DNA from 3 places in the Frankia sp. BMG5.60 genome. Region 3 is predicted to be linked to each of the others. Evidence: riboswitches for the same ligand, from Rfam matches in the RefSeq annotation. Region 3 holds a riboswitch; each other region holds the start of a gene.
The links. A riboswitch is a leader RNA that binds a small molecule or an ion and turns the genes downstream of it on or off. The one in region 3 is predicted to bind cyclic di-AMP.
Positions count from the first base shown of each region.

Region 1: linked by a shared signal. The riboswitch ahead of AC5R91_RS20950 (transglycosylase family protein) and the one ahead of AC5R91_RS21595 (transglycosylase family protein) in region 3 are both predicted to bind cyclic di-AMP.
Region 2: linked by a shared signal. The riboswitch ahead of AC5R91_RS17200 (C40 family peptidase) and the one ahead of AC5R91_RS21595 (transglycosylase family protein) in region 3 are both predicted to bind cyclic di-AMP.

Region 1 covers NZ_CM182091.1:5,087,909-5,095,594, reverse strand. The annotation lists gene AC5R91_RS20965 (CAP domain-containing protein) at 1-707, opposite strand, end outside; gene AC5R91_RS20960 (DedA family protein) at 958-1,713, opposite strand; gene fbaA (class II fructose-bisphosphate aldolase) at 2,063-3,100, shown strand; cyclic di-AMP (ydaO/yuaA leader) riboswitch at 4,085-4,296, shown strand; gene AC5R91_RS20950 (transglycosylase family protein) at 4,316-4,993, shown strand; cyclic di-AMP (ydaO/yuaA leader) riboswitch at 5,457-5,657, shown strand; gene AC5R91_RS20945 (transglycosylase family protein) at 5,660-6,373, shown strand; gene AC5R91_RS20940 (DUF3151 domain-containing protein) at 6,459-6,896, shown strand; gene AC5R91_RS20935 (adenylosuccinate synthase) at 6,970-7,686, shown strand, end outside.
Region 2 covers NZ_CM182091.1:4,219,903-4,227,588, forward strand. The annotation lists gene corA (magnesium/cobalt transporter CorA) at 1-1,016, shown strand, start outside; gene AC5R91_RS17195 (hypothetical protein) at 1,434-1,817, shown strand; cyclic di-AMP (ydaO/yuaA leader) riboswitch at 2,174-2,351, shown strand; gene AC5R91_RS17200 (C40 family peptidase) at 2,357-3,469, shown strand; gene AC5R91_RS17205 (PHB depolymerase family esterase) at 4,327-4,995, opposite strand; partial or broken gene AC5R91_RS17210 (type 1 glutamine amidotransferase) at 5,101-5,891, opposite strand; gene AC5R91_RS17215 (MurT ligase domain-containing protein) at 5,888-7,138, opposite strand; gene AC5R91_RS17220 (tRNA adenosine deaminase-associated protein) at 7,578-7,686, shown strand, end outside.
Region 3 covers NZ_CM182091.1:5,243,725-5,251,410, reverse strand. The annotation lists gene AC5R91_RS21605 (hypothetical protein) at 1-191, opposite strand, end outside; gene AC5R91_RS21600 (peptide deformylase) at 840-2,492, shown strand; cyclic di-AMP (ydaO/yuaA leader) riboswitch at 3,088-3,263, shown strand; gene AC5R91_RS21595 (transglycosylase family protein) at 3,266-3,646, shown strand; gene AC5R91_RS21590 (hypothetical protein) at 3,806-5,938, opposite strand; gene rlmB (23S rRNA (guanosine(2251)-2'-O)-methyltransferase RlmB) at 6,113-7,180, opposite strand.

The DNA of each region.
Region 1 (7,686 bases), 160 kb from region 3:
CCGATCCGCGTCAGCGAGCAGGTGAGGATGTTCGACCGGTGCTCGGGGCTTTCCATCCAGTCCCGGACGACCTCGGCGGCGCCGCGCTGTCCGGCGGCGATGTTCTCCGCGGCGACGGAGTAGTCGAAGCCCGCCGCCGCCATCCGGTCGAACGGGCTACGGCCGTCGGGGCTGTCGTGGCGGAAGTAGCCGGACACCGCCATGTCGACGCTGTGCGCCCAGGCCGCCGCCGTCAGCACCGGATCGGCCACCAGGTCCGGGCAGCCCGCCGCCCGCCGCGCCCGGTTCGTGGCCGCGATCACGTCGGCGATCAGCCGGGCCCGGGCGGCCGGCTGGCCGGGCGCGGTCAGACCGACGGCGCCCGCGGAGGCCGTTCCCGGCGCACCCGGTCCGGGCCGCTGCGACGACGGCGACTCGGCGGCGCCGCCGATGGGCGCCGCCAGCGCTCGGGCCGGCGTGCGCGCCGCGGTGAGGGTGCGCGGGACGGCCTGGCCCGCGGCCGCGCCGGCGGGGTTCCCCATGGACGACCCCTCGGCCGCCGACGTGGCGCCGGCAGTGCGGATGGCGAGTCCCCCGGTGGCGGTGCCGGCGCGGCCCGTGACCCACAGCGCGAGCGCGAGCGTGGCCAGTAGGACGCCCGCCGCCGCACCGCACGCGGGCAGCGCCGGGCGCCGGGGCGCCCGGTGACGATTACGCGTGCGCTGCATCGAACCCTTCGCTCGGTCAGCCCCCGGACCTCGTGCCTGGATCGATCAAGGCTAGCTAGGCGTAGTCAGGAACTACCATCATCAACGCCCAGTGCCTACCCGATGTGATCTGGTAGCGATGTGGTGGAGATTACCCGCCGGATCGACCAGGGCAGCGGCCCGGCCACAGGGGGCACGAAGGGACAACACCGGCGTCCTCCGGCGACGAATCGCGACGAACGGTCGAAGACCTGCGGCGGAGACCCGCCGGTCACCGGTCCCGATCGGTCGCCGAGGCGGGGGAGGGGTCCGGTTCCGCCGTCGGCACCGCCGCCGGTGCCGGTGCCGCCGCCGGTGCCGCCGGCGAACCGTCATCCGGGTGGAGGTCATCACTCACCGGCCCCCGGTCGGCGGTGGGTCCGGGGGCCGACTCCCCGCGGGTGGCCCGGCCCCGGGCGGTGCGGCGGCGCAGCAGCTCGCCCCCGACCCCCGCCAGGACGGAGGCGACCACCACCACCAGCGCGAGCCAGCCCGTGGCGTCGCGCAGGCCAGGGATGGCGGAGGCCGCGTAGCCCAGCAGGATCAGCCCGGTCCCCCACACCACCGCGCCGGACACCACGGCGACGAGGAACCGGTGCCACGGCATGGCCACGGCCCCGGCCAGGACCGGGGCGAACGTCCGCGCCCACGGGACGAACCGGGCGGCTACCAGGGTGACCGCCCCGAACCGCCGGTAGAACTCCTCCGTCCGGGCCAGGGCCGGGGCGTAGCGGCGCTCCAGGAAGGGCCGCCCCAACCGGTGCCCGGTGTAGTAGCCCGCGGCGGCGCCGGCGCTGGCCGCGAGGGCGACCCCCACGGACAGGACATAGATGGAGACGTCCGCGCCGGCATCCGCGGCGACCAGGCCGGCCGCGAACAGGATCGTGTCACCGGGAAGCCAGAACCCGATCAGGATCCCGCTCTCGGTGAAAATCATCGCGAACAGGACGATGTACAGCGTCGTCCCGGACAGGCTGCCGACGTCCACGTGACCAGTGTGCCGGGCGGCCCCGGCCGGGCGGCGGGCGCGTCGCCGCAGTCGGCGTCCCGGGCCTGCCGACGGACCACACCCGTCCGGGCCATCCCATCCCCTGCCCCTGGTCGCGACGCCCGGCGCCCCTCGGCGTCCCGCCGAACAGGCAATGCGCACCGACGCCGTGTCGGTAACCGACTTTGTCCCGGCGACGTCGGCCGCATCCGACCACCCCGACGGGGCGAGCCGTCATACCCTTCGCCCACCAACAGTCCAACGGCGGCCTGCCGGCCCTATCGGGCTGCTCAGCGCCGCCGTCCATGGCTGATCGGCGCCCCGACAGCTTCGACAAGGAGCCCCACCGATGCCCATCGCCACCCCAGAGACCTACGCCCAGATGCTCGACCGGGCGAAGTCAGAGTCCTTCGCCTACCCCGCGATCAACGTCACCTCGTCGCAGACCCTCAACGCCGCCCTGCGGGGATTCGCCGAGGCGGGCAGCGACGGAATCGTGCAGGTCTCCACCGGCGGGGCGGAGTACCTGTCCGGTTCGACGGTGAAGAACATGGTCCTGGGCGCGGAGGCCCTGGCCGAGTATGCCCACCACGTCGCGAAGGCGTACCCGGTCACCATCGCGCTGCACACCGACCACTGCCCGGCGGACAAGCTCGACACCTACATCCGGCCGCTCATCGCGATCTCGAAGGAGCGGGTCGCCGCCGGCCGCGAGCCGCTGTTCCAGTCCCACATGTGGGACGGCTCGGCCGTCGAGCTCGAGGAGAACCTCAAGATCGCGGAGGAGCTACTCGCCGACGCCGCCGCCGCGAAGATCGTTCTTGAGGTCGAGATCGGCGTCGTCGGCGGCGAGGAGGACGGCGTCGTCGGCGCGATCGACGAGAAGCTCTACACGACGCCGGGCGACATGTGGCGGACCGCCGAAGTCCTCGGTTCGGGCGAGAAGGGCCGTTACCTGCTGGCCGCGACCTTCGGCAACGTGCACGGGGTCTACAAGCCGGGAAACGTCAAGCTTCGCCCGACAATTCTTCGCGAGGGCCAGGATCACGTCGCCCAGAAGCTGGGTCTGCCGGCCGGATCGAAGCCGTTCGACCTCGTCTTCCACGGCGGTAGCGGCTCGGACCTCAGCGAGATCCGGGAGACCCTGGACTACGGGGTCGTGAAGATGAATGTGGACACCGACACCCAGTACGCGTTCACGCGTCCCATCGTGGACCACGTCTTCAAGAACTATGACGGGGTACTCAAGGTGGACGGCGAGGTCGGGGCGAAGAAGGCATACGACCCGCGCACCTACGGAAAGCTTGCCGAAAGCGGCATGGCGGCCCGGGTGGCCCAGGCGTGCGAGGACCTCCGCTCGGCCGGTCGGTCCCTCAGCAGGGCATAGCCACCGCTCACTCCCGAGCCCGGCCCGACCGCGACCCTCCCGACCCGGAGGATCACACCCGGCGATCGTCGTCCGGGTGTGTGCCGCCGGGCACCGCCCGGACCGATCCGGGCACACATGCGGTCGGGCCGGCCGTTCGGGCGCTTTTCCTCGAATCCACCGGCCCGAACGGCAGATCGCCCAGCCCGGCCCCGGCGCACATCGGCAACCATTCCCACGGCCGCGCGGGTTCCAGCCGGCCCTCGCGGTCGGGACGGAGCGACCGGCACAGAACGGACATCCGGCAGATCCACACCATCGATCGTCCCGACGATGTCCCGTATCATGCGGGCACCCACGGTCCCCCGGTTGCGTCACGCGACTGGGGGACCACTGTCTTTCGCCGAGTGGTCCGCCTCGGGTCCGTTGCCCGGTCACGCTTATCAGCAGCATGTTTCGGCCAGATCGACCCACACGAGACGGACGTGCGGCCGCATCGGACGCCCCGAGTGCCCAACCAGGACATCCTCCCCGGAGACCTGGGCCTCCGTGCGTCGCTGCGCCGCTGCGTGCCCGGCCGGACGCGTCACGCACCCGAATGACAAGGTCGTAAGTCACCACCAGGTTTCCGTAGTTTTTCTCACACAGGTACGCTGCCCGGGACGAACCAGGGTAAGCGGACCATTGCGCCCATCCGGTGCGTCGGAACACAGTCGATATTGCTTCCCCGCAGGTCACCCATTCGGCGTGATTCACCACGCTCTGCTCGCCATCACCCATCGGCAAACAGGGTGATCAGCCGGCCACAAATACCCCCGCCCGCGATAACGCCAGGTTGATGAGCGGGCGCGCACGCGCGGTACCAGTCACCCCACGGGCACTCAAGCAGGCGCGCCGACTGTGCTCTTTTTCACGTGAGCTATTCAATGCTTGGCGACTCGCCGGCCGGCGTGGTTATGGTCTTCGCCGTGCCCGACGACAACGTCTGGCATTCGTCGGGCGGCACGCCGAATCCTGCCCCCGGCCGACGATTTCTCCAGACCGGGCGGCAGGAACGGGGGAACCATCTCCGAGCGTCGAAGGGATTCGATGCTCTCGGGGTGAAGCCGTGAGTGACGGACGCACCAGGGTCTTTCGGTGCGAGCGCGCGTCCCCAGGAATCCCTGGCATGGCCGGGCAGTTCCCAGCCCGAATCCGACAGCTCACCTCGCAGGCGTGGGGAAGGACCACAAACATATGTCCGACGCACGTACCAGTGGCCGACAATGGAGCGCCGGCACCCGTATCCGGGCGCGGGCCCTCATGGTTGCTCCGGTTCTCGCGGCGGCGGTCGGCGGCACCCTTGCGGTCAGCCAGCCGGCCGAGGCGCAAACCTGGGCGGGTCTGCGGCAGTGCGAGTCCGGCGGTGACTACACGACCAACACCGGCAACGGCTACTACGGCGCATTCCAGTTCTCGGCCAGCACCTGGCACAGCCTCGGCTATGCCGGCCTGCCACACCAGGCGTCCCCGGCGGTCCAGGACGAGGCCGCCCTCCGGCTCGCCCAGCGCTCGGGCTTCGGCCAGTGGCCGGTCTGCGGTCGCGGCATGGGCGCCGACCAGCTCGCGGGCGGCTCGTCGGCCAGCGGCGCGGCGCAGGCGTCGCGCTCGGCGGCGCGGGCCCCGCTGACCGTCAGCACCGCCGCGGCCACCACCCCGCATTTCACCCGCAACCTCACGGCCGCGCTGGTCGGGCAGGATCGCGCCGACGTGCGCGCCTGGCAGACCCGGATGAGCCAGCTCGGTTACCCGATCGCGGTGGACGGACACTTCGGGCCACGCTCGGCCGCCGCCGCCCGCGCCTTCCAGGGCTCCCACGGTCTGGCCGTCGACGGCATCGTCGGCCCGGCGACCTGGCACGCCACCTTCGGCTGAGCGCCACCTCACGCGCAGTAGCCATCCGGCCGACCGCTGCGCCGCCGAACGGCACCATCCGCACGTAGTCCATCCGGCCCGCGACGCGGGGACGCGCGTCACGGCTCCCGGACGACCTTCCCACCCCGGTGACACCGGCCAGGGGAGCTCACCGACTCGCCCCGACCGGCCCGCCCGGACGCCCGGACGATCTCCGCTGCGCGTTCCGAAACGGGCCGGTCGGCCACCAACTCCGCACCGGATGCCGCCGTCCGCCGTGGTGATACCCCGCGGCGCCGGCGGCACACCCCGCCGCCCGATCGGGCGGCACCGTCGGGCTCCGCCGTTCGCGCGTCCCAACCTGGTTACTCCGAACCACCCCGGTTTGCGCCCCTTGGACCGTTCTCGCTAGAGTGCCGATCACTCGCCACCCGGCGAGGTCGCTCGGACGGACGCCGAGTCCTGCCCGACGTGCGAGCGGCCCGTACTAGTCGCACCGCAACGGGCAGGAGTGGGGGACCCACCATTCGGGCGTCCCAGACGCCCTTGGGGTTAAGCAGGCTCGTCCCAGCCAATCCGGTGGGGAGAACGTTTCCCACGCATCACCGAAGGACCTGGGCGAACCGGCCGGGCCATCCCAGCCCGCACCCGACAGCTCACCCCGCAGGCGATCGGGATTGGACTGACATGCCGTCAGGACGGCGTGGTGGTAAACATCGGGCCCCGCAGGCCCATTCGACCGCGGGTCGTATCCTTCGCACCACCGGCGCGGTGACGGCCATCGTCGGCAGCGGGCTCGCGGTCACCGCGGCCCCCGCCGGCGCCGCCACCGCCGACGACTTCGCCAAGCTCCGGCAGTGCGAGTCCGGCGGGAACTACGCCGCCAACACCGGCAACAGCTTCTACGGCGGCTACCAGTTCGACCAGACGACCTGGCACGGCCTCGGCTACTCCGGCCGGCCTGACCAGGCCTCCCCCGCCACCCAGGACGAGGCGGCGGCCAAGCTCTACAACTCGCGGGGCTGGCAGCCCTGGCCGTCGTGCTCGCGCAAGATGGGCCTGACGAACAACGGCCCGGCCGCGGTCGGCTCCGGCGACGTCATCGAGCAGGCCCTCACCCCCGCCGAACCGCCGATGACGCTGGATCGCGCCCGCCAGGAGATGGGCGACAACTCCTACAAGGGCACCGTCCTCAACGCCGGTTACGGCGACGACGTCCGCCCGGATGCGTTCGTCTGGCAGGCCGCGATGCGCAACAAGAGCTTCATGCTCACCGTCGACGGAAAGTTCGGTCCGCAGTCGCAGGGCATCGCCGCCCTCTACGGCTACCTGACCCGGGTCAACGACGGCCAGCCCGGCGCCGTCGGCCAGAACCTGTGGAACGTCACCGTCCGGTCGTGACCCGCCGCGACTGCTCACCGCGCCAGTACGGCTGCTCGCCGCACCCACCCGGCGGGTCGCCACGCCCGTGCGGCAGGATGCATCCATGACGACGCCGTCCGACCCGGGCCGCAACCTGCTCTCGGGCCCGCCGCCGACGCTGCTGCCCTCCGACGCCATCGCCACCGACGCGCTGGCCGCCGGGGAGGCGCCGGCGGCCGTGGCCGCCGCCTCGCCCGCGCTGAGCGCCCCGTGGGCCGCCCTCGCCGAGGTCGCGCTGGCCGGCGACCGGCCCGTCGAGGCGTACGCGTACGCCCGCACCGGATACCACCGCGGACTCGACGCGCTGCGCCGCGCCGGCTGGCGGGGCAACGGGCCGATTCCCTGGTCGCACGAGCCGAACCGCGGCTTCCTGCGGTCCCTGGCCGCGCTCGGGCGCGCCGCGGCGGCCATCGGGGAGGCCGAGGAGGCCACCCGCTGCCACACCTTCCTCGCCGACAGCGATCCCAACGCCGCCCGCGAACTCGGCCTCGACGGATCGTGAGCCACCGGCGCCGTTCGGTAGAAGCATCTCCCGACCGGCCACGCGCGAGTGCCATCCCTAGTAACCTCGCCCGGTGCCCGCTCTCGTCCTCATCGGCGCCCAATGGGGCGACGAGGGAAAAGGAAAGGCGACCGACCTTCTGGGCGGCGCCGTCGACTACGTCGTCCGGTACCAGGGCGGCAACAACGCCGGCCACACGGTGGTCATCGGGGAGGAGCACTACGCCCTCCACCTGATCCCCAGCGGCATCCTGCGGGCCGACTGCGTGCCGGTGATCGGCAACGGGGTCGTGATCGACCCCGGCGTCCTGCTCACCGAGATGGACGGGCTCGCTGCCCGAGGCATCGACGTCTCGCGCCTGCTGATCAGCGCGAACGCTCATCTGATCATGCCGCATCACCGGGCCCTGGATCGGGTGACCGAGCGCTACCTGGGCAAGGCGCGGATCGGCACCACCGGTCGCGGCATCGGCCCGACCTACGGCGACAAGGTCGCCCGCACCGGCATCCGGGTCCAGGACCTGCTCGACCCGGGCATCTTCCGCAAGAAGCTCGAACTCGCGCTGCGCGAGAAGAACCAGGTCCTGGCGAAGGTCTACAACCGGCGGCGGATCGAGGTGGACGAGGTCGTCGAGGAGTACGCCGGCTACGCCGAGCGCCTCGGCCCGCACATCGCCGACACCGGCCTCGTCCTGGACCACGCGCTGCGCGCGGGCAAGGTCGTGCTGCTGGAGGGCTCCCAGGGCACGCTGCTCGACGTCGACCACGGCACCTATCCGTTCGTGACCTCG
Region 2 (7,686 bases), 1.0 Mb from region 3:
AGCTGCCGGTGACGCCCGACGGCCGGGTGATGGCGTGCGGGGTCTACAGCCACGGACGGTGCGTGACGATGGAGGTCGATCATTCTGACGCCCTGCGGGTGGCGCGGACCGAACGCGACGGCTTCGCCTGGCTGGGCCTGTTCGAGCCCAGCTACGACCAGCTCGCCGCCATCGCGCAGGAGTACGGCCTGGACAAGCTCGCCGTGGAGGACGCGGTCACCGGCGGCCAGCGGCCCAAGCTGGAGCAGTACGAGAACCACCTGTTCGTGGTGCTCAAGACCGCCAGCTACGTGGCGCACACCGAGGTGACGGGTACCTCCGAGGTGGTCACCACCGGCGAGATCATGATCTTCCTCGGCGAGGACTTCGTGGTGACGGTGCGGCATGGCCAGCACGGGGAGATGACCAGGCTGCGGGGCCGGCTCGAGGCCGCCCCGGAGATGCTTCGGCACGGGCCGACCTCGGTGCTGCATGCCATCTGCGACAGCGTCGTCGACAACTACGTCGACACGGTGGAGAAGATCCAGGTCGACGTCGACCAGATCGAGGCCGGCGTGTTCCGGCGCGACCAGATCCCGTCCACGGAAAGCGCCTACCAGTTGAAGCGCGAGCTGCTGGAGCTCAAGCACGCCGTCCAGCCGCTGGCCGGCCCGCTGCGCACGCTCACGACGGACGGCCTGCGGCTGGTCGACGCGGCGATGCGGCGGTACTTCCGGGACGTCGCCGACCATCTCGAGCAGGTCAGCGAGCGCATCGAACACTTCGACGAGCTGCTGTCGTCGGTGCTGCAGGCCACCCTGACCCAGGTGACGATCGCCCAGAACGAGGACATGCGGCGGATCAGCGCCTGGGTCGCGATCGCCGCCGTTCCCACGGCCCTGGCCGGGATCTACGGAATGAACTTCGAGCACATGCCCGAACTGCGCCAGACCTGGGGTTACCCGGCGGTCCTTGCCGTGATGGCGACGGCATGCCTGTTTCTGTACCGGGCATTCAAACGCAACGGCTGGCTCTAGCGCCGCCGACGGCCGCCGTACTTTCCCTCGACGCCAGCCCTGCCGTTACTCAACGTCACAGAAGTTGTGGGGCCGGCTGGCGCCCGGCCGGCCATCACACCCTGGACGCGAGGACGACCCGAACGGGGCGGCCGGCGACTCCTACCCCGACGGCGCCGATCCGTTGGGTGACAGGGGTCCCCGAATCGGGCGAAAGGGCCCACAAACAACACAGGGCGTGCTATGCACTCGAAAACCTGGCAAGGGTAGCCGGTCCATAGCTCATTTTCGCTATCAGTTGACTGCCATGACGTATCCGTACGATGGGTTACACCCGGCCCTCCCCGTCGGTTACCGTAACCAACCGTGTCGGAGCAACCGGGTCTTGTGCCCACCGCTCGGAGCGGTTCCCCGATCCCCCACCCGTCAGGGGAGTACATGCCCTCGTCTGACCCCCAGCGGCGAGAGACCGCCATCCTGCCCGAGCGGGGCGACCTGATCGCCGAGCTCGCCGGGCGACTCGAAGCCCTCGACGCGCTGCTGAACCGGCTCGAGGACGCCGAGCGCCAGGCCGCCGACGCCAGCGAGCACCTCATCCGGACCCGGCGCTGGCAGGAGGACACCGTCCGCACGATCCAGGAGGAGCGGGCCCGCATGCGTCAGCGCCAGCACGCGCTGGACGAACTCGCCGATCACGCCCGCGCCGCCGTGGCCGCTCTGGCCCACCACCGCTCCCTGCCCCGCGAGGTCCACGAGCTCGCCGTCGAACTCCAGGTGCTCGACGCGGCCGGATTCCTGACCCGGCGCGGCCGGGCCCGGTGAGCCCGCGTCCGACCGGGGATACCGGTACCCCCACCCGTTCGACTACATGACGTAATCGAATGGTGCTCGACCGGAGCGACCGGGGCGGGCCGGGGCTTCCGTCGGCGTCGGGCCGGCCTTCCGCACCGACCCTCGCGGCGAGGGCGGAACCGCAGGCCATACCCGGTTCCGGCGGCCGATGAGGCCGCCGCGGTGGCCTCCGGTACGGGTCGGACCGAGTGCCATGCCAAGGGGCACTTCGGTGCACACTCGCTGTAGTTGGGAAGGACTAGTGTTTACCCACCCGGTCAATGTGGACTAGTCTCACGCCGACGTCACGACAACACCGGGCCGAACGCCGAATCCTGCCCCCGGCCACGGTGTCCCCTCCGAGTCGTCATCTGGGGCAGGAGCGGGGGACCCACCTCCACCGGCCGACACCGACCCGCGGTGCTGGCCTCGGGGTCAAGTCCGATGTGCGTGAAGGCCACGCCTCGGACCGGGCAGCCCAGCCCGAACCCGACAGCTCACTTCGCAGGCGTACGGGAAGGAATACACCGTTGTCCGCGCAAAGCGTGCAGCTCGACGAAGATTCGCGCGTCGCCGGTCGCGGCCGTCACCGCGCCCAGTCCGTGCCGCCGGTCGCCCGTAGCCGGGCCCGTGCTCGCGCCTTCGCCGCGATGACCACCGGGACCGTCGCTGTCTCCGGAGTGGCCCTGGCCGGCTGCGCCACCGATGTCCACGCCGACACGGCGTTGGAAGAGTCGCCGAACACCGCCCCGATCACCCTCGCCGCGCAGATCGGCTCGCATGCCGCCCTCGGTGGCAGCATCGCCGCGGCGGCGGTCAGCGAGCACAGCTCCTCGGGCATCACTCTCGGCGCGACGAACGGCCTCGACGCCCCGCCCCTGGCCGGCAAGGTCCAGGTCGGCCTGCGGGTGACGAACCCCAACGTGACCGTGAACGCGGACGAGCCGGTCGACATCGGCTTCTCGCTGTACAACGAGGCCACCCACGAGCCGCTGGCGAACCAGCTCGTCAAGGTGCAGGTGAAGCTCCCCACCGGGTGGGCCACCTTCAAGCACCTGCAGACGAACGCGCAGGGGTACGCGTCCTACACGGCGCGGGTGCTCACCACGACGAACGTCACGGCGATCTTCGACGGCACCGACGCCCTGCAGTCCGCCCACTCGGTGAACGACGCGACCCTGAACGTGCGCCCGCAGCGGACCGCCCAGCTCGCCGGCGTCGCCTCCCGCCTGGGCAGCCTCGCCGGCGGCGTCTCTGTCGGTTCCACCCAGGTGTCCGTGCCGGTTCCGTCCAGCTCGATCGGCGCGAAGGCCGTCTACCTGGCCTCCCTGCAGGCGGGCAAGCCGTACGTCTACGGCGCCGACGGCCCGAGCTCGTTCGACTGCTCCGGGCTGGTCCAGTACGTCTTCAAGCAGCTCGGCAAGAGCCTGCCGCGGACCACGGACGCCCAGTTCGCCGCCACCACCCGGGTGTCGCAGTACAACAAGCAGCCCGGCGACCTGATCTTCCTCGGCTCGCCCGGGGACATCTACCACGTCGGCATCTACGCCGGCAACGGCAAGATGTGGGTCGCCCCGCACACCGGCAGCGTCGTGAAGCTCCAGTCGATCTACACCACCTCCTACTACGTCGGACGCGTCTAAGAGCGTCCACGCCAGCGCATCGTGCCCTGCGGCGCAGGCGCCGGCCATCCGGTGGTCACCTCGTTCGGCTGGAAGAGCGACGAAGCCCGTCCAGCCTCGAGCCGACCGCGACGCGGCCTCCCCCTCCGGTCGCGCGTGCGGTCAGACTGCTGGGCAGTCATCGGTCGACCCAGCGTTCCGCATCCCGTCATGCCCGCCCCGCCGGGCCTGCTCCCCCCGGCAGGCGGAAGGCGCGCATCGCCGACCCGTCCGGGTCACCATCGCCGCTGCCCCGGACGCAGTTCCACGACGCGGCTGACGCCGAGATAACGCCGGACCACCCGCACCTGCACCCGCTCCGCGCGTCCGAAATCCTGTGGCGTCGTGGTCCCGGCCGAGCCGGGACCAGCTCCAGTACGCGGGCCCTGACACCGCTCGCGGCAGCACCGACCCGACCTCGCTTCAGCGCCAGCCGGGCAACGCCTCCTTCCGGCCGGACGGACGTCAGATCTCCCCCCCATCTGACGTCCGTCCGGCCGGAAGGCCCCCGACCCCGCCGGCCTTCCCTCGGATTCCCCCCCCATCCGCAGCGGGAGGCCGGCGGGCCCTCGGGTTCCATCCGGCCGCTGAGGTCCGCCGATGCCGCTACCCCCCTCCCGGTGGCATCGGCGGGCTTCTTCCCTTCTGTGCTTCTACCCACCCGTCCCGGGCGCGTACGCGGCCGCTGGAGGCCGTGGAGGGCCGCCACCGGACGCCTCGTCAGGCGGGCCCGGGCCCGGGCCCGGCCTCGGCGGCCAGCGGTCGGTCGATCGGCGGGCCCGGGCCCCGCTTCAGGTTCTCGGACTCGGGCTCAGTTTCTCGGGCTCAGGTTCTCGGGCTCAGGCTCCCAGGTGGTGCTTGGCGGAGGCCGTCCACAGCGTCTCGCTGACCTTCTTGTTCCACTTGGTCTCGGCGACCCTCGCCTCCGGTGCCCGACCTGGGCAGGCGGACTGCGGCTCCTGCGTGAACTGGCCCACCACGCCGACGGCCGCGAAGATCGGCTTGGCGCCGCCGCAGACGACGCTCAACGCGAGCCGCGCTCCCTCGCCGACGCCCCACACGTAGATCCGGTTGGGGTCGACCTTGGTCTTCTTCGCGGAGACGTAGCTGACCACGTCGCGCAGATACTTCGCGTCGGCGCCGTCCGGGGAGTCGATCCGCCAGGTGCCGCCGACCGCCTCGGGATAGGCGACCGCGAAGTCGCGGGCGTTCGCCACCGAGCCGGCGGCGCTGTCATGGTCGAGGGTCTTGGCGTCGACGTTGTCGTCGTGCAGGATCAGCACCAGCGGGATCGGATCCTTCGGGTTCGACGGGGCGTGCACGAGCAGTTCCCGGTCGGCCGAGCCGTAGTCCTTGGGCATGCTGACGCGCTTGGTCTTCGGGCCGTTGCCGCGCTCGACGAAAACCCAGAGCACGACGATGACGACCCCGACGATGAGTACGGTTCGCTTGTTCTTGCCCCACCAGCCGGCAAGGGGATTCGACGCCACGATCCAACCGAACCACACCGGTAGCCGGGAAACGCCGAAAACGGGCGACCAGATGACGCTCGGACCTACTCCTTCGTCCGAGGCGGCCACGTGACCGAGCGGGTCATGGGACCGGCGTCCGGGTCAGGGGGTGGCGAGCGCGCGACTGCGGGCCTCGCGCAACACCTGCGCCTCCCGGGGGGCGTCCAGCGGCGGGAGCTCGCCGTGGATCCAGGTCAGCAGGAGGTCGGCGAGCGCCGGGTTCTGCGCCAGGACCGGCCCATGCAGGTAGGTGCCGATGACCCGGCCGTCGACGATGCCATCGGTGCCGCCGCCGGCGCTACCACCAGTACCGCCACCACCACCGTCAGTACCGCCGTCGCCGTCGCCGATCCCGCGGCGCACCACCCCCAGCGGGAAGCCGCCGGCCCCGGGCAGCCGCCTCGTGCGCCCCGCGTGGTTCTCGTAGCCGTACAGGGTGGGTAGGCCGAGGCGCGGATCGGGCTCGACGACGATGTCACCGACGGCCCGTCCGGGCGGCGGCGTCTCGGGTGGCGCGAACGAGCGACGGGTCTCGATGTCGACGAGGTTCAGCCCCTCGTGGATCTCCCCGCCCGACGGGAACGTCGCGCCGATCACCTGGTAGCCGGCGCAGACCGCGAGCACGGCCGCCCCCGATCCCACCGCGCGCACGATCGCCCGGTTCTGGCGGATGCCGTCGGCGGCGAGGACCTGCGGGGCGTCCTCCCCCCGCCGAGCAGGTAGATGTCGCAGCTCTCCGGCACCGGCGAGCCGGCGGGGACGCTGACCACCTCGACCGGCAGACCCCGCCAGCGCAGCCGCTGCTCGAGGACGATCGCGTTGCCGCCGTCCCCGTAGGTGCCGAGCAGCTCGGGGTAGATCAGCGCGATCCGGGTCGCCGAGCCGCGCCTCACCGGGAACTCCGGACCAGCAGATCCCGGAACGCCGTGTAGTTGGCGACCACGTCGACCACCTTCTCGTTGGCCGCCAGCGCCGCGTCCTCGGCGCTGGCGTGCACGCTGTGCGGCACCTCCGCGTAGGCCAGCCGCACGCTCATGTCCTCCTTGCGCCCGCCGGTGACGAGCACCTGCCGGCCGGCGAGGCGCTCGAAGGGGACGTCCCAGATCCAGGACGGATCCCGGCCGTCGGCGGTCTGCGAGTTGAAGTCGATGACGACGGGCCGGGGCGGCGCGTCGGCGAGCAGCTCCATCATCTCCACCCAGCCGGCGGGGTTCTTCGCCAGCAGCAGCCGGCCGCGACGGCCCTGCTCGCCGAGGACGACCTCCTGGTAGCGGCCCTGTACGTCGCCGAGGCCGGCCATGGCGGCCAGCGCCGCCTCGACCTCGACGCCGAGCTCGCGGGCCGCGGCGGCAGCCATCGCCGCGTTGCCGAGGTTGACCCGGCCGGGCAGGTCGAGGTGAGCCGAGATGGCACGGCCGTACCAGAGCAGCTCCCGGGGCCCGGTGACCGCGACGATCGGCTCGGGCCGGGCCAGCCCGCACTCGGACCACCAGCCGGCCTCGTTGCGGTGCAGCAGGCGGGCGCACTGGGGGCAGACCATCGCGTCGGCGGTCCAGTTCTGGCCGGCCGACACCCACACCTGCCGCCGCCAGCCGGCCGCCGCCCAGGCGACCAGCGGGTCGTCGACGTTCGCGACCACCGTGGCGTCCGGCAGCTCGGCGCCGAGCTCCCGCCACATCGACGCGATGCGCCGGGTCTCGTTGGACCGGTCGAGCTGGTCGCGGCTGATGTTGAGCAGCAGCACGACCCGCGGCAGGATCTCCCTGGCCACCTTCGGCAGCCAGATCTCGTCGACCTCCAGGGCGGCGGCGGCGTCGAACGGGGGTCGCGAGAGCGCGGCGAGGACGCCGGGCGCCATGTTCGCCCCCCCGCTGTTCGACTTCACCGGCCCGAGGGTGCCCAGCGCGCGGGCGAGCAGCCGGGTGGTGGTCGTCTTGCCGTTGGTGCCCGACACGCAGGCGGTGCGGCGGTGGGAACCGACCTCGGCCAGCGCCCCCGGGGAGACCCGCAGGGCGAGCTTGCCGCCGATCATCTCCCCCGAACCGCGGCCGAGACGGCGTGACGCCTCGGCCGCCAGGCGTTCGACGGCGAGCGCGGCCTGGGTCCGGGCGGTGAACCTGCGCGGGAATGATGTCGTCATCGCGCTTTCTACAGTGCCACGAGGGTGCCGGGAGACGAAGACCACCCCCGCTTCCGTTCGGTTACATCCCGATCGGCGCCGCTGCCGCCGGCGGCGAACCACCGTCGCCCCCGTCGTGGCCGAGTCTGCACGCCTGACGCCGTCGCCGCAGGTCAAACCGCGTGACCGTCCGGCCGGCGCCGACGGAACTTCCGTGTTACCGCCCGGTGTGCGAACGAGTGCCAACCGGACCACCATGGGGGAATCAACCCGGCGTCGCGGTAGAACTCACCCGACGGGGTGAACCGGAATACCCAAGGCCGGCCCTCGGGACGAGAATCACAGGCGACGCACGGCCGGCCACCGATCCGGCCGGGGCCGCGCGGGGCCCGGGACCCCGGCCGGGCAGCGGCCGGGCGCCAGGGACCACGCGGTTGCAGAAGGGACGTGAGGGCGCACAGTGACGACGAAGGCAATCGCGATCGCACGGGACCACGGCCGCTGGTCGGTGCACGATCTGGACCCGGCGGGCGCCGAGGATCTGGACGCCCTCACCGACACGATGCGCG
Region 3 (7,686 bases):
TCGTGGACGAAGAAGCGCACCGGCGCCACCTCGTACTCCGGCCAGCCCTGCTCAGCCGCGAAGTCGTCCGCCGCCGACGCGGAGACGAAGGTGATCACTACATCGGCGACCTGCCGGTTGCCGCCGGGGGCGAACCGGACGACGCCGTAGGCGACCGCAGGTCGATCATGATCTCTCCTCGGCTCCGTCACGATCGGCACCGCCCTTCCGGACCTACACCCCCTGCGCCCACACTCCCTGCGCCGCCGCCCGACCGGCCGACGCTGGTGGCCGCCACCGACGCTGGTGGCGGCCACCAGCGTCGGTGGCCGTCGGTCCGCCCCTTCCATCCGGGCCGGCGGTGACCAACCGGCCCGCCGGGTGCGCCGGCCCCGCCCGGCGGAGGTCGCGGCTCGACGCGGGGCGGGGCCGGCCTGCATCCAGGGTGGCCCGAGCCGGGGTGGCCGGGAAACGTCAGTCAGGCATGCTCTTCTCGTATGGGCTCGGCTGGTCCGAACCGGACCACGGCCGGATCCGCACCGCTGCGTGCCCCCCGCACCGGCGATGCATGGACAACCTCGCCGCCTCCCCCAGACGGGGCAGGAGCGGCTGACCCGGCCGGGCGGGATCCGAGCGACCGGAAGGTCGCCTACCAGATCCGCCGCGGTGCCGCCGGCCCATCCGACCCGACCGGATGTCGGATCCACGACAACCTCGCGGTCGCGGCAAGTGCCGGCAAACTATGCCGGTTTGGCATAGCGTCGTCATCCTGACGTCTCAGCCGCAGCCTGACGCATCGGACTTTCCACCGTCCCGGCAGGGCGATCGACGCAGGTCGGAGCCCGACGGAAGGCCGGTCGATGTCCTACGAATCCGGTCCCTACCGGGTCTCCCGCACCCTGCTCGCCCGGTCCGACTTCCGGATCGCGTGCGAGACCCGGGACTTCCGGATGGCCTTCCGGCTGATGAAGAAGTACGACGGCGCGAGCCAGAACCGCATCGCGTCTCCAGTCGAGGGTCTCAGCCAGAGCCGGGTCAGCCGGATCATGCAGGGCGAGGATCACATCGCCCGGCTCTCCCTGATCGAGCGCATCGCCGACGCGCTGCGCATCCCGGGCGCCTATTTCCAGCTCGCCGCGCGCCCGTGGGAGGCGGCGGACGAGGGGGGTGACGTCGCCCCCCGTCCGCCGGGCGCCCGGCCGACCGAGTCCGGCGGCCGCGTGGGCCCGCCGCCACCGGGATCGTTGGCGGCGATCACGGCGGCCGAGCCGGTCGGGGCCTCCCGGGCCACTCGGGCCGGCCCCGACCCGGGTGGGCTCGTCGTCGAGGAGGATCGCGCCGAGCTGCGGTACGAGGACGGCATGTACGTCGCCCATCAGCGCCGGCTCGTGCTCAACACCGGCGTCGAACCGGTGACCCGCTACCTGATGCGGATCTCTGTCGACCGGTTTCCCGGGGACCAGGAACGCGCCGCCCGGCTCTACCGCAGCAATCCGCTGCGCTGGGAGGAACTACAGCTCAGCGCACACTGCGGCGACGAGCAGATGTCCTGGCAGGTCAAGACCGACTGGGATGCGCTGAAGGAGGTCTGGCTGCTGTTCGAGAACAATCGCGGCCGATTCCCCCTGTATCCGGGCGAATCAGCATGGATCGAGTACAGCTACCGGGTCAGCGAGGAGAAGTGGGGCCCGTGGTTCCAGCGGGCCGTCCGGGTACCGACCAGCTTCCTGTCGGTCGTGCTGGACTTCCCCGCCGAGGTCGATCCCGTGGTCTGGGGCATGGAGACGTCGATGACCGCGGACGCCTTCCCGTTCCGCACGGCGATTGCCCGCACGGATGATGCCAAAAGGCGTGTCTTCACCTGGTCCACCAATAATCCCGCCTTGCACGCCCGGTACCGCCTGGAATGGAACTTTCGGGCGGGGGCGCCGAACCGGGATCCCGCCGACCGAACCGTTGCCCGGCCCAGCGGGCAGATGGCCGCGGCGGGCATCGTCCAGGTGGGCGATCCCTCGCTCCACCAGCCGGCCCGATCGTTCGAGCTGCCCGTCGAGGCCGAGGACGCCCGCCGCGTCGTCGCCGAGCTGTCCTCGGCCATGGAGCGGGTGTCCGCGCTGCACACGTTCGGGAAGGGGATGGGCATCGCCGCGCCCCAGATCGGGATCAACCGGGCGGCGGCCATCGTGCGTTCCGCGGATGGCGACATCCTCACCCTGCTCAACCCGCGCGTCATCGAGTCCGTCCCCGAGAGCGACGAACAGTACGAGGGGTGCCTGAGCTTCTTCGACGTCCGCGGGATCGTCCCGCGGTCCCTGGAGCTGCACGTGGAGCACACCGACATCTCGGGCCGCCGGCACATCACGGTGTACCGGCAGGGCCTGGCCCGCCTGGTCGCCCACGAGATCGACCACCTGCACGGGCACCTCTACACCGACCGGATGCGCCCCGGGGTCATGCCGATCCCCGTCGAGCAGTACCGCGGCACCGGTTCGGCCTGGACCTACACCCCCTGAAGCCCCGCAGCCACCCTCGGGACCCGCAGCCACTCCCTGAGATCCGCCCCCGCCGGCAGAACGGTCCCGCCTCCAGCCCGCCGGTCCCGCCGACCGGCGCTGCGGTCCCGCCGGCGCTGCGGTCCCGCCGACCCGCCGGTCGCACCCGCCGGTCGCGCCGTCCAGCCGAGCGCCGGCCACTGACACTGCCGGCCGCCCTGCCGGACACATCCCCTTTATGCAGGACGACCCGCTGAGTGCCGTATAGTTCGGAAAAGCGCCGGAAGAGCCGTTCCCCGCGGAGCAGCAGCGAAATTTTTCTCGACTCCGTTAGCGGCACCGTCGACGCGGGTAGAGAACGCGCCCTGCCACGCCCGGGAGAGAACCGGCCACGGACCGCGAAGGGTTTATGGTCAGCGTGGCCGACCAGCCGCAAAACAGGCGTTCCCCGGAGCTCCGAAGGCCGTTAGAATCGGGCGCGCACGCGGGCGCGAAACCGCAAAAAAAAGATCAATGGAAGACGTTAGAACGTACTGTGCCTATCCTCACGTACCCTTGATTTCCCGGGGTCACGCTCAGCTATGTTCGTCGCCATGCCGTCAACTGATGGCAGACGTCGGGTGGCACGCCGAATCCTGCCCCCACCCGATGAGAATCAAACCTGAGGCAGGGACGGGGGAACCAATTCCGGGCGCCGAGGTCAGGCGTCCTAGGGGTGAAGCCGCGAACCGCGGCCGGGCATTCCCAGCCCGAACCCGACAGCTCACCTCGCAGGCGTGGGGAAGGGCAACTCAATGTCCAACGCTCGTTCGCTCGGTCGGGGCCTCAACCGGATCAAGCTCGGCACCCGGGCCGCAGTCATCGCCACCACTCTCGCCGCCTCCGTCGGCGGCGGCCTCGCGCTGTCCCAGCCGGCCAGCGCGGGGACCAACGCCGACCACTTCCTGCGCGCCGTGATTCCCTGCGAATCCGGCGGCAACCCGCACGCGGTCAACTCCATCGGAGCCGGCGGCCTGTTCCAGTTCCTGCCCAGCACCTGGCACGGTCTGGGCGGCAAGGGTCTGCCGCAGCACGCCAGCGTCGGGGAGCAGTGGCAGCGCGCGCGGCAGCTCTACGCGCAGGCCGGCACCAGCCCCTGGTACGCGTCGAAGCCCTGCTGGGGTCACCGGATCTGAGGCCCCGATACACCGCGCCGACATCCGCACTCGGCCGACTCTGATCCGCACATGATCGATCGGATCGTGCTCGACAGATCGTGAGCCGTAGCCGGCGCGAGGCGACGCGACCCAGCACGGGTCAGGAGCCCCGTCCCCCGAGCGGGGGGCGGGGCTCCGTCACGTCCCCGGACCGGCCGCCGGCCACATCCCCGCCTGCGGTCGCGGCCCGGACGGCACCCCCGCGGGCGGCCAGCGCAGCTCCATGCAGAGTTGCCCGTCGTCGACGTCGACGATCATGTCGATGGCCCGACCCGACGGTGCCGGCGGCAACTGGCCCGCCGGCCAGGAACACGACAGGAACAGGCTGGCCGTACGCGACTGCGCAGTGACGGTGAGCAGGACCCGGCGACTCGGCATCACCCGCAGCGCGTGGTGCAACTGCTCGACGAACTCGCCGCGCACCGAGGCGGGAAGCTGGTCGAGGCCACCGGAGATCTGGCTGGACACGACCGTGCCATGCCGTTCGGCGGCGTCGATGGCCTCCCCGATCGCGCTGTGGACGGCGTCGTCGTCGAACAGCAGCCGCCGCACGGCGACCGCGCGCCGGGCACATTCCGAGCGCACGACGGCGGCCTGCGGGTCGAGCCGGCCCGCGGCGACGCCGGCCAGCAGCGGCGCCACGTCCCGTTCGACGGCCCGCAGCAGCACTCTGCGACGCTCGCGCACCCGGTCCCGGTTCTCGGCTCGCCGGCCCAGCTCCCGCTCGCAGTGACTGGCCCAGGCGCGGACATCGGCCGTGCTCCACAGCAACGGACCGACCATGACCAGGCAGATCTGCATGATCCACAAGTAGTAGAGCAACAGGAGAAGGTGGGACAGCGCGAACGGGCCCCGCGGGTTGGTCAGCAGGCTCGCCGCGATCATGGCGGCGCCGACGGTGACCGACGCGAGCACCCATCGCCACACCGGGCGGGACACCGTCACCAGCATCAACAACGGCGGCAGGCTGACCATCGGCCACGCCATCATCCGCACCTCGCCGGCGTCGTCGCCGGCGTTCCACCCGCCCCCCACCACGATCGCCAGACAGAGCAACACCACGGCGGCCGCCTCCGCCTGCGTCAACGGCCCGGACCGGAAGCGTCGCCGGGCCGCGGCGACCGCGGCGAGCGGCGCGAGCAGCAAGGCGAGCGCCAGCGGGACCGAACGGACATGGGGCAGGGCACGGCCGGCGGGCAGAACCAGCAGGATCAGCCAGAGTGCGGCGAACCGACTGGTCACGTGACGTAGCTGCGCGGTGTAGAGGGCATGCAGCAAGCCGGCCGCGGGCGCCACCGTCGCCCAGGGGTCCGGACGTGCGGCCCCGCCGCGCGCCTCGCCGGCCGGCACGGATTCGACCAGCAGGTCGCCGGCCGCGCCCTCGTCGAGCGTCGGTCCGCGCGCCACCGCCAGGATCTCGCCGGCCGCCGGCCGGTGCCCCGGGCCGCCCCGGCGCGGCGGCTCGCGCTCACCGACCAGCTCGTCAAGGGCCGTCGCGCCGTCGGCACAGCGGCGGCGGGTGAGATGTCCGTCGTCGCCGCCGCCCCAGGCGATGCCGGTGAGGGTGTTGAGCACCGCGTTGTGGATCGTCAGCTCATGTTCCCGCTGCTCGCGCAGCAGGGTGAGCACGTCGTCCTCACCGGCGCGCCGCTCGGCCACCTCGGCCAGCCGCGCCTGCGCCCCACCCGCGAGCGCGCGCACCTGCGGCCGGACGTACCGGACGAGCAGGGCCGTGCAGATGATCGTGGCCAGCGGCATCGGGGACGGCGGCCCGGTGCCGGACGCCCCGGCCACGAAGGCGCCGACCGTCAGCGCCGTCACGGCCAGGAACGGGCCGGCGGGGAAGGCCCAGGCGGCCACCGCCGTCGCGTGCGTCGCCGCGAGCAGCACGAACGAGGCAGAGTCTCCGACCGATTCGGGCGGCAGCCACAGGCGCGCCCCCGAGGCCAGGACGAGCGCGGCGACCACGTTGCCGGCCGCCAGCACCCACCCGATGCCGCGATGCAGCGCGACCAGGGCGAACGTCAGCGACCAGGCGGCGGCCAGCGCCGCGACCAGCAGGCCGAGCGGATGGCTCGCGTACCAGTCGTGCCACAGCAGCACGAACCCGACGCCGAAGAGCGCCGCGTACAGCCGCGACGCCGCGAAGACCGCGGCCAGCACCAGCCGCAGCGCGACGGTGGGCAGCAGAGTCAGCCGCGGCTGCGGTTCGGGCAGGAGGAAACGCGGCAGCGCGAACAGCCGCGCCGACGGTTCCCGCCTGCCCCGCACCGTCGTCCGTTCCCCCGAGATGGCCCGACGCCCAAGTAGGGCATGAGGCTACAAGGGCGCCGCGACGGGCTCAGCGTTCCGCCGCGCAAGACTCGGCTGCGTCACCTTTCGTCCGTCACCGGCCGTCCCGTCACCGGCCGTCCCGTCACCTGCCGGAGTGCGCCGCCGGAGTGCTCAGGCGCCGCGGCGGCGGCGGGCGATCTCGGCCAGCGCGATGCCGGCGGCGACCCCGGCGTTGAGGGACTCGACCGCCCCGGCCATCGGGATGCGGACCGTCACGTCGCAGCGCTGCTCGACCAGTCGGGACAGCCCGCGCCCCTCGGACCCGATCACCAGGACGACCGGATCGGTGGCCATCTCCAGCTCGTCGATCGTCGTGTCGGCGTCCGCGGCCAGACCGACGACGAACAGGCCGGCCTCGGCGTAGGACACGAGGGTCCTGGCGAGGTTGGTGGCCCGGGCGACCGGCAGCCGGGCGGCGGCACCCGCCGACGTCTTCCAGGCGGCGGCGGTCATCCCGGCGGCGCGGCGCTCGGGTACCAGGACGCCGTGGGCGCCGAAGGCCGCCGCGGAGCGCACCACGGCACCGAGATTGCGGGGATCGGTGACGCCGTCGAGCGCGACGACCAGACCGGGAGCCGCGGCGCGCGCCCGGGCGAGCAGGTCGTCGGGATGGGTGTAGCGGAACGGCGGGACCGCCAGGGCGAGCCCCTGATGCGGCGCCGTGCCGCACATGCGGTCGAGGTCCGGGCGAGCGACGTCGACCACCGCGATCCCCGCCCGAGCGGCAAGGCGGCGGGCGTCGGCGAGCCGCTCGTCGAAGTCCAGCCCGCCGGCGACGTAGAGGCTCGACGCCGGCACCCCGGCCCGCAGGGCCTCGACCACCGCGTTGCGGCCGACGACCAGCTCGTCGGCTTCGGCGCGCCGCGAGCGCGGCCCTCCTTGCCCTCCCTGCCCTGCCTGGCCCGCCTGGGCGGCGTCAGCGGAGCCGGGCCGACCGGCGGCGCCCCGCCCGCGCTCCCCCCCCTGCGCGGCCCTGGCCGCGGTGGCCGCCCGGCGCTGCGCGGGATGGCCGGGACGCAGGTGGGCGGGCGGGGTCGCGCCCCGGCCCTCCAGGGCCTTGCGGCCCTGGCCGCCGCTGCCGGTGCCGGCTCCCTTGCGATGCGAACCCACCTTGCCGGCCCGGCCGCCCTGCCCGCCCCGGGCGATCCCGCCGCCGCCCCGGCGCGCGGCGCCGGCCATCAGTGCCACCGACCGGCGTGCGCCGCGGAAATGACCATGTGACCACGGTATACGGCCGGCGCCGGGGACGCGGCCGGCGTCGGCCACGGCCGGGACCGGCCGGTCCCGGGCGCCCGCCGACCAGCCAGGGGCCCCCGGCCGGGGGTCCGGCGGGCCCGAACCCGGCCGCCTGCCGTGACATGGTCCTTCGGGGCTGCCCGGCGCCCTATCCTGAGGCGGCAGTCCCACGCCGGTGACCTGGGTGGTCCCGGCCGCCCTCGGCCAGGTCAGGAGGGTTCGGTGCGCGTCGTTCGCCACGCGTCGTCACGCGGTCGCGGACCGTGGCTCGAGCGCGGACCGTGGCTCGGGCGCGGACCGTGCTGAGCTCCGGTGAGTTGCGGGCCGAAGACGGGCCGGGACCGGCCGGCCATGCCGACGCCCCGGCACCGGCATGGCCGCCACCATCGTCGACCCTCGCCCCTTACGCTCTCTTAAGGTTGCGCGTCGACGGAGGGGGATGCGCCGGG